Regions from separate parts of the Arthrobacter sp. SRS-W-1-2016 genome, predicted to be linked through region 2. Evidence: riboswitches for the same ligand, from Rfam matches in the RefSeq annotation. Region 2 holds a riboswitch; the other holds the start of a gene.
What was found. A riboswitch is a leader RNA that binds a small molecule or an ion and turns the genes downstream of it on or off. The one in region 2 is predicted to bind cyclic di-AMP.

Region 1: linked by a shared signal. The riboswitch ahead of BMF89_RS08195 (hypothetical protein) and the one ahead of BMF89_RS06540 (NlpC/P60 family protein) in region 2 are both predicted to bind cyclic di-AMP.

Annotation. Positions count from the first base shown of each region.
Region 1 is NZ_MTPV01000034.1:83,912-88,320, forward strand. Features, by position in the region: gene BMF89_RS08185 (response regulator transcription factor) at 1-630, shown strand, start outside; gene BMF89_RS08190 (HAMP domain-containing sensor histidine kinase) at 643-2,121, shown strand; cyclic di-AMP (ydaO/yuaA leader) riboswitch at 2,262-2,457, shown strand; gene BMF89_RS08195 (hypothetical protein) at 2,460-3,191, shown strand; gene BMF89_RS08200 (glycosyltransferase) at 3,353-4,409, shown strand, end outside.
Region 2 is NZ_MTPV01000026.1:55,595-60,003, forward strand. Features, by position in the region: gene BMF89_RS06530 (NTP transferase domain-containing protein) at 1-627, opposite strand, end outside; gene BMF89_RS06535 (HNH endonuclease) at 664-1,164, opposite strand; gene BMF89_RS06540 (NlpC/P60 family protein) at 1,415-2,179, opposite strand; cyclic di-AMP (ydaO/yuaA leader) riboswitch at 2,185-2,367, opposite strand; gene BMF89_RS06545 (M23 family metallopeptidase) at 2,497-3,315, opposite strand; cyclic di-AMP (ydaO/yuaA leader) riboswitch at 3,318-3,528, opposite strand; gene BMF89_RS06550 (metal-dependent transcriptional regulator) at 3,654-4,349, opposite strand.

The DNA.
Region 1 (4,409 bases), on a different contig from region 2:
AGCATGGGCCTGCGCATGGCGGGCTGGTCGGTCGCAGTGGCCGGCGACGGTCCGGCCGCAGTGAAGCTCGCCAAGGACTTCCGTCCGGACGTCCTGGTGCTGGATGTGATGCTTCCAGGGTTCGACGGCGTTGAGCTGCTCGGCAGGATCCGCGCCTTTGCGCCCGAGGTTCCTGCGCTCTTCCTCACCGCCAAGGATGACGTGCAGGACCGGATCGTGGGGTTGGCCGCGGGCGGCGACGATTATGTCACCAAGCCCTTCAGCATGGAGGAAGTCCTGCTGCGCCTGCACCGCCTGGTCCAGCGCTCTGGGGTGGCCGCGATGGACACCGCCGAGCTCGTGGTAGGCGACCTGACCCTGAACGTTGACACCCGTGAAGTCACCCGCGGCGGCGAAGACATCCCGCTCACCGCGACCCAGTTCGAACTCCTGCGCTACCTCATGGAAAATCCCAAGCGCGTGGTCAGCAAGGCCCAGATCCTGGACCGCGTGTGGGATTACGATTTCGGCGGCCAGGCCAACATCGTGGAGCTTTACATCTCCTACCTGCGCAAGAAGATCGAGGCCAACCATCCGCCCATGATCCACACGGTGCGCGGAGCCGGTTACGTCATCAAGCCTGCCGAATAGCCGGGGCGTCGAATGTCCGCACTCTCGGGTATCCCCCGCCAAACCGACCACAGCTGGTTCAATCCCTCAACCTGGCACTTGCGCACCCGCTTGATCCTCCTCTCCATGGCGCTACTCGTGGCCATCTGCGGTGCAGTCGGGGTGGTCAGCTATGCCTCCATGGACGTGTTCCTCACGAAGCAACTGGACCAGCAATTGATGCAGGCCTCGCACGGGCGCCCGCCGCAAGGCAACCCCGGCGGCCGTCCGGACCCCTTGGACCCCCGGGGCCAGAGCATCGGCACCCTGAACGCGCGAATCCTTGGCGGCCAGGTGAGCAGCGATGCCGGGTTCCTCTCCTCGGATGCCACCCGTACGCCGTTGTCGCCCAGCGATGCCGGAATACTCTTGGCGCTCCCCTCCGATGGCCGTCCGGTTGATCGCACCCTCTCCAATGGGGGCTACCGGCTGGTCGCCGCCGAAACCCCCTATGGCGATGTCGTCATCACGGGGCTGCCTCTCGCCTCGAAAGAGGACACCGAGGCCTCGCTCGTGTGGACCATGGTGCTGGTGTCCCTGGGCGGGCTGATCCTGATCGGGCTGGCCGGAACCGTCCTGATCCGGCGTACCATGCGTCCCTTGGAGCAACTTTCCGACGTCGCCACGAAGGTATCGAAACTTCCGCTCGACGCCGGTGAGGTGGCACTCGCGGTGCGCGTTCCGGCGTCGGCGGCCCACCCGGGCACAGAGGTGGGAAGCGTGGGCCATGCATTGAACCTCATGCTGGACAACGTCTCGAGCGCCCTCGAGGCGCGCCAGCAAAGCGAAACGAAAGTGCGCCAGTTCGTGGCCGACGCGTCACACGAGCTTCGCACTCCGCTGACGGCCATCCGCGGCTACACAGAGCTCTTGCGCATGACCGAGACGTTCACCGAGGACGGCCGCAAGTCACTGGGCCGGGTGCAAAGCCAGTCCGAGCGCATGACCACCCTCGTAGAGGACCTCCTTCTCCTGGCGCGGCTGGACGAAGGTAAGGCCCCGGAGTTCACCGATGTGGACCTCACGCAGTTGGTGATCGAAACCGTCAGCGACGAGAAAGTCATGGCTCCCGAGCACATCTGGCAGCTCAAGCTCCCGGATGAGCCGCTCACTGTCCGCGGCGACACCACGCAACTCCACCAGGTTCTGGCGAACCTGCTCTCCAACGCACGGAAGCACACGGAGGCGGGTACCACCGTGGTCACCGGCGTCATGCGTTCCGCCGATGGCAGCGCCGTGGTGACCGTGACGGATAACGGGCCGGGCATCCCGCCGGATTTCCAGGGCAGGATCTTCTCGCGCTTTGCCCGTGCCGACGCCGCCCGCTCCGGTTCCGAGGGCACGTCCGGGCTCGGCTTGTCGATCGTGGAATCCATCGTTCAGGCGCATGGCGGTACTGTCGAAGTGGCATCGCGGCCGGGCCGGACGGAGTTTGCGGTGCGGCTTCCCGCGCTGAGGACCGCCACGGCCTGAAGGCCGTCCACAAAATCACGACGCCGGTGCGCGGCGAGCGCAAGTCGACGCACCGGCGTCGTGATCTCCGTTACCCAAATGTGACTTAAGCGGGATCCTCCTGTACCGTCGAATAGGTGCGCCGGATCATTCCGGCCGCCGCCGGGTAGGCGCCGAGCTCTGCCCCTCCCCGGTGCCAACAGTCCAGGCAGAGACGGGGGACCCAGGTCTCCGGGCAAGCGCTCATGTTGAGCCAGCCCTAGGGGTGAAGCCGCACCGCCACGATTCCCAGTGGCCACGGCCGGATGACCTCATCCGAATCCGACAGCTAACTCCGCAGGCGTCGAGAGGCAATCACCATGTCTGATTCCAGGAATCAGTCGCGCTCTGTTGCGCGCCACCGCGGCGAACCTGCCCGGAGAAACAAGTCACGTTCCACGTTGAGGCGAGTCGCCTCGAACCTCGGCACCGGCCAGCGCATGGCAGTTGTTGCCGGCGTCGTCGCCGTGTTCCTCGGTGCCGGTGCTGCAAGCCAGGCCGCCGGACAAGCCATCAATGCCCAGGACCTGAGCCGTTCGTCGGATTCCCGCGCGGCTAGTCACTCAGCCACTCCATCGGCCATCGCCACGCCGTCGGCGAGCGCGAGCGCCAAGCCGAGCGCCACGCCGGTTCCGAGCCGGGCAGCCGCCCCGGCTCCGGCCGCCGTCGAGCCCCAGGCTGCAGCCCCCGCCGCGCCTGCAGCCCCGGCCGCGCCGGCAGCCCCGGCCGCGCCTGTTGCCCTCGACGATCCCGCCGGGGCCCAGGCCTATGCCGCAAGCCTCCTGCCCTCCTACGGTTGGGGTCAGGGCGAGATGTCCGCACTGATCACCTTGTGGAACAAGGAATCGGATTGGCGCACGACTGCCACCAACGCCTCCAGCGGCGCTTACGGAATCGGGCAGTCGCTGCCGGGCGCGAAAATGGCATCCGAGGGCGCCGATTGGCAGACCAACTACCAGACGCAGATCCGCTGGGGCCTGAACTACATCAAGGAACGCTACGGATCGCCCTCCGCGGCGTGGTCCTTCCACCTCGCGAACAACTGGTACTAAGCCAGGAGCCACGCACAAAGAACGCAGAGGTCCGTCCCTTCCGGGGGCGGACCTCTGCGTCTAGTGGCCACACATGTGAGTCGCCATGCCGGTCGCAGATCCACAGCCATATCACAGGTTCCGCCTAAAGCCCTCATAATCGGCAGCCGCACTCTGGATACATGACGCTCATCGAATCCACCTCCGGTACCCTGAAGGACCCCGCGGTGGTGCCGCCGGGCCTTCCCCTCCAGCCCAATGCTCCCCTCCAGCGCAGCACGGTGCGACGCGCCCCCGTGGACACCCACACCGCCACCCCCGTGCTCGATGTCACGATCCCGGTCTTCAATGAGGAACGCGACCTCGAGGAGTGCCTGCGCCGGCTTCACGGCCACTTGCGCGAGACGTTCCCGCACGGCTTCCGCATCACCGTGGCGGACAACGCGAGCACGGACGGCACCTTGAAAATCGCTGAACGCGTGGCGAGGGAGCTGCCCGAACTGGCTGTTGTCCATCTCGAGGAGAAGGGACGCGGCAACGCCCTTCGCAAAGTGTGGCTTGCATCGCCGTCCCCGGTTCTCGCTTACATGGACGTGGATCTGTCCACGGACCTCGCCGCTCTGGCGCCCCTTCTGGCACCGCTGATCTCCGGCCACTCGGACCTCGCCATCGGCACGCGCCTGACGCGGAACTCAAGGGTTGTCCGCGGCCCCAAGCGCGAGTTCATTTCGCGCAGCTACAACCTGATGCTGCACTCGTTCATGGGCGCCCGTTTCAGCGATGCGCAGTGCGGCTTCAAGGCGATCCGGGCAGATGTCGCCCAGCAGATCCTCCCCCACATCATGGACAACTCGTGGTTCTTCGACACTGAACTCCTGGTGGTCGCCGAACGCTGCGGACTCCGCGTGCACGAAGTTCCCGTTGACTGGATCGACGATCCCAATTCCAGCGTCGACGTGGTGCGCACTGCCCTGGCAGACATCCGCGGCATGGTCCGGCTGACCCGGGATCTCGTCTCGGGCCGCATCCCCGTTCCGGAACTGCGCGCAGCGCTGGCACGCGGGCCGCTTCCGGCGTCGTCGCGCATTGCCGAGCAGAGCCCGCGCAGCAGCCTTTTCGGGCAACTGGTCCGGTTCGCCGCGATCGGCGCTGCCTCCACCCTTGCCTATGTGCTCATCTTCCTGTTCTGTCGCGGCTTCATGGACCCGCAGCTGGCCAACTTCCTGGCGCTGCTCGCCA
Region 2 (4,409 bases):
TCCGAGCGCCGCGGCATCGTCCCAGGTATCCACGTCGTCGGTGGACCCTTCGGGGACGGGCACGGCCAGCAGATCAAGCCTAGCAAGCAGCCGGAAGACCGCTGCGTTGGCCAGGCCCTCCTCTTCCGACACAGCCTGCAGTTCCCGTTGCAAGGCAGATACCCGGTAGATCCCGAGCAGGGGCTGCTTCCGTCCATCGGAGGATATGGACAGGGCTCCTTCCGATTCCGCGTGGGCGGAAACTTCCCGGAGCAGGACGGGAACAGCCGCGGCGGCCAGGGGCATGTCGCAGGCCATGACGAGCACCCAGGCTGCATGGCTTGGGGACGGACTTTGGCCGTGCCGCGCTTCGGAATCCTGCCCTTCGCTGTCTTGCCCCTCCAGGGCGAGGAGTCCGGCGGCGATCGCGGCTGCCGGTCCGGCGAAGGGCGGGTCCTCCCGTGCGGTCAACGTGCCGTCCGGCAATGTGCCGGGATCCGGCCCGACGACGACGACTCTCCGGGCTCCGCGCGTGGCCGCCAGGGCACGCTGAAGGAGCGTGGCGCCGTCGTACTTCAGATGGGCTTTGGGCACGCCGCCGAGGCGGGAGGACTTGCCACCCGCCAATACCACCGCATCAAAGTCCACCCGCCCAGATTACCCGGGAAGCGGCTCAATTCCGGTTCAGGCCGCCGATTCAGGGAGGAGGAAGGGATCCCATGCGGGCGCAGGTTTCTCAAGCTCCTTGATCTGCCAGATAGTCCCGGTGGGCGCCGCGGGAGTGAACCTCAGTTTCCAGCCCATCTCGGCTGGAGTGTGGTCACTCTTGGCGTTGTTGCAGCGAAGGCACGCTGCCACCAGGTTTTCCCAGGAATCCGCGCCGCCCCTGGATTTGGGGTGGACGTGGTCAATGGTGTGGGCTGCTTTCCCGCAATAGGCGCAACGGTGACCGTCGCGGCGCAGGACGCCGCGGCGTGTAACCGCCGTGATGGTGTTGTACCTTGGCCGGATGTAGCGATTGAGCAGAATCACGGACGGACGTCCGAGAATCTCCTGTGGCCCGACGACAGGCTCGTCGCCTTCGGCCACTACGCTCGCTTTTCCGGTGAGCACAAGGACCAGCGCCCGGCGGAAGGTTACTACCGCCAGCGGTTCATATCCAGCATTCAGAACGAGTGTGCGCATGCACGTACCTCTTCACGGCCGCACCCGTCAGGGGCGCGAGGGCCGGCTGCCCTCTGCATGTACGGGCTGTGGATCGACAACCTAAGAGTAAACACCCGGAGGCCAGATCAACGAATCCTAGCGTGAGTTCCAGGACGGTGTCGGTCAAAGTTCATGTGCCGGACACGTTTGCGCATGCTGGTTAAAACGGAACATCCCCGCCGGCGGACCGACGGGGATGTTCCAGGGAAAACTATGTAGCCGGAGCTAATTAGCCACCGACGCGGATGAAGACCGGGCCGGAACCGACGTTGACGCTGTACAGGGCGGTGGTGCCACCGTTCCAGCCGCCGTGGACTGCCATGCCGTTGCCGACGTAAACGGCGATGTGGGCCATGCCCATGCCACCGTTCTGGTAGTAGACCAGGTCACCCGGCTGCGCTTCAGCAGCGCTGACCGTGCGGCCGAGGGAGAGGTAGTCTGCCGGCCAACCGTGGAAGTGGATGCCAACGGCAGCCAAGGCGTTCGAAGCCAGGGCCGTGCAGTCCTGGGCAACGCCAAGCTGTGCGTAAGCTGCGGCAGCAATTGCCGCGCCCTGGCCGCTGGCAACCTTCGTTGCGGGCGAAACAGCAGCAGTCACGGAAAGCGTCGAGACGCCGGTAGCGGCACCCGTTGCAGCCTGCGGAGCAGGAGCGGCTTCCTGGGTAGCGACCGGAGCAGCAACAACCGGAGCAGCCTCGGTGGAAACCACCGGGCGCTCGTACTTGATGGCGACGGAGGAGTCGGCCGAAATGCTGGCTTGGGCGACGGACTGGACTTCCAGGGCGGAAGTCGAAGTGGACTCGCGGGGGACGTTGGTTTCTGCAGCGTTGGCTGCGATACCGCTAGTAAGCACCAGACCGGAAGCGGCTGCGATAACCGCTGCCTGACGGCCTACGCCACCGGCGTTGCTGCCGACAGACTTAGCGATGACGGCAAGCGAGTTGGTCTTGGTGACCGCGGCACGGTGGCGCGCGACAGTAGAGCGTGAAGACACGTTAAGAGGCCTCTCCCTATGCCCGCGAGGTAAGCTGTCGGATTCGGATGGGAGTCATCCGGCCACACTTCTCCCTCTCGGAAGTTGTGCGACTTAACCCCAAGGCCATCCGTGAAGATGACCAAAAGTGGGTCCCCCGCCTCTGCCAGACGATGTTTTGCGAACGGAACCTCGAGCAGTGGCAGAGCTAGGCAATCCACTCGAGTGCATCAACTCTCTAAAAGTTGATGCGTCTTAGACGGTACATGAGTTTTGGCTGAATGTCACATTCAGGTCACGGAGCGTGACAAGCATGCGAGAGGCTTCCATCGGATTGGCTACAGCCAGCCCAGGGGGTCGACGACGTCGCCGTTGACCATGACTTCAAAATGGAGGTGGCAGCCGGTGGAGGCGCCGGTAGTGCCGCTCAACGCGATGACGTCGCCGCGGCTGACAGTCTGGCCCACCTGGACGTTGAACGAAGACAAATGGTTGTACGTGGTTTCCAGGCCGTTGCCGTGGTCCACCACAATGCGGTTCCCGCCGCCATACGGATGCCAGCCGGCGAAGGTCACCTTGCCCGCCGCGGCGGCATGGACCTGGGTGCCGCACTGGGCCACGAAGTCCTGGCCCCGGTGGAATTCCCCTAGGCCGCCGGTGATGGGGTTCACGCGGTAACCGAACGGCGAGGCCGTGATCAGGGTATCCAGCGGCGCCCCGAGGGTGCCCTTGGAGGACGACGTCGTGATGGTGCCGACGGACTGGGCGCTCAGGAGCTGTTTGAGCCTGCTGTCCGGATCTGCCGTGGTGGAAACCGCAGCGCGGCTGAAATCGATGGTGGCGCTTGCCGCGGCCGGGATTTCAGGCTGGGTTCCCACTGCCAGGGCCGTCTGGTTCAACTCGGGGGTGGCCGTCATGGCGCCGGCGCCCGGCATGGCGATCGTGAGGATGAGGCCGGTAGCCGCAAGGGCCACCCCGGCCTTCTGTCCTGCTCCGCTCGCTGCGGCGAACTCGGCCATCTGCCGCAAAGGTCCCTTGCGGCGGCGGAGTTCGCGATGGGGATCGCGGGGCCGCTCGTGCTCGACGGCGCTTGCGCTCCGCAGCTCAGCAGCGGGACCGGACGCGCGCCTGCGGCCCCTGGTGTTCTGCGTGGTCAAGGTTTTCCTCTCTGGCAAGCCTGCGAAGTTAGCTGTCGGATTCGGGCCAGAGAGATCGTGGACCCGGTCCGCACGAAGGACGCGAAGCGCAGGGCTACTCCGAGGAGGACCCTGCGCAATGTGTGCTTCTGCTGCGGACTTCACCCCAAGGCCGTCTTTCGACGGCCGATGGTGGTTCCCCCGCTTCTGCCAGTGAATGGACTAATCCACCTGATCCGCTGGCAGAACTTGGCTTCGGATCAGGTAACGCTTTGGTATCGGCGCCAGTAGTCAACTATAGGGGATTAAGCCCCCGCGGTAATAATTTCGTTATCTTTGCCGCTCGCCTTGCCGGCAGGCTAGGCGACGGTGACAAACACGTGCGAGGCAACCTCCGGCGGCAGCTCCAGGGCGCCGTCGATATTGGGCACGCGGACGGAGATGTACTCCCCCACCCGTTCCAGGGAAACCCTGGCACCGGGACGGATTCCGCCCTCGTCCAGCTGCACCAGAAGTTCCGGTTCCACCTGGATCGGTTCGGCCAAGCGGCTGACGGTGACCCGGTTTTCAGGTGAGTATTCGTTCATCGCGTCAAGGAGGTTGACCACGCCGTCCGTAAACGCGTGGGACGCGGCTCCGCCCAGTGCTTCGAGTCCCGGAATGGGGTTGCCGTAGGGCGATTCCGTGGGGTGGTCCAGGAGCTCGTAGAGCCGCCGCTCCACGCGCTCGCTCATGACGTGCTCCCAGCGGCACGCTTCATCGTGGACGTAGGCCCAGTCCAGCCCGATGACATCGGCGAGGAGCCGTTCCGCGAGCCGGTGCTTGCGCATGACTTCCGTGGCGCGTTTCCGGCCCGTTTCGGTCAGCTCAAGGTGCCGGTCGTTGGACACAATCACCAGGCCGTCGCGTTCCATCCGACCGATCGTCTGGGAAACGGTTGGGCCGGAGTGCCGCAAGCGTTCGGCGATGCGTGCGCGAAGAGCCACGATGTTCTCTTCTTCAAGCTCCAAAATGGTCCGAAGATACATCTCAGTGGTATCGATCAGATCCGTCATCCAGCTCAGCTCCTCGAGCGCAGTATCTTGCGTGTTTTCGCCAGCTCCAAGCTTAGCTTA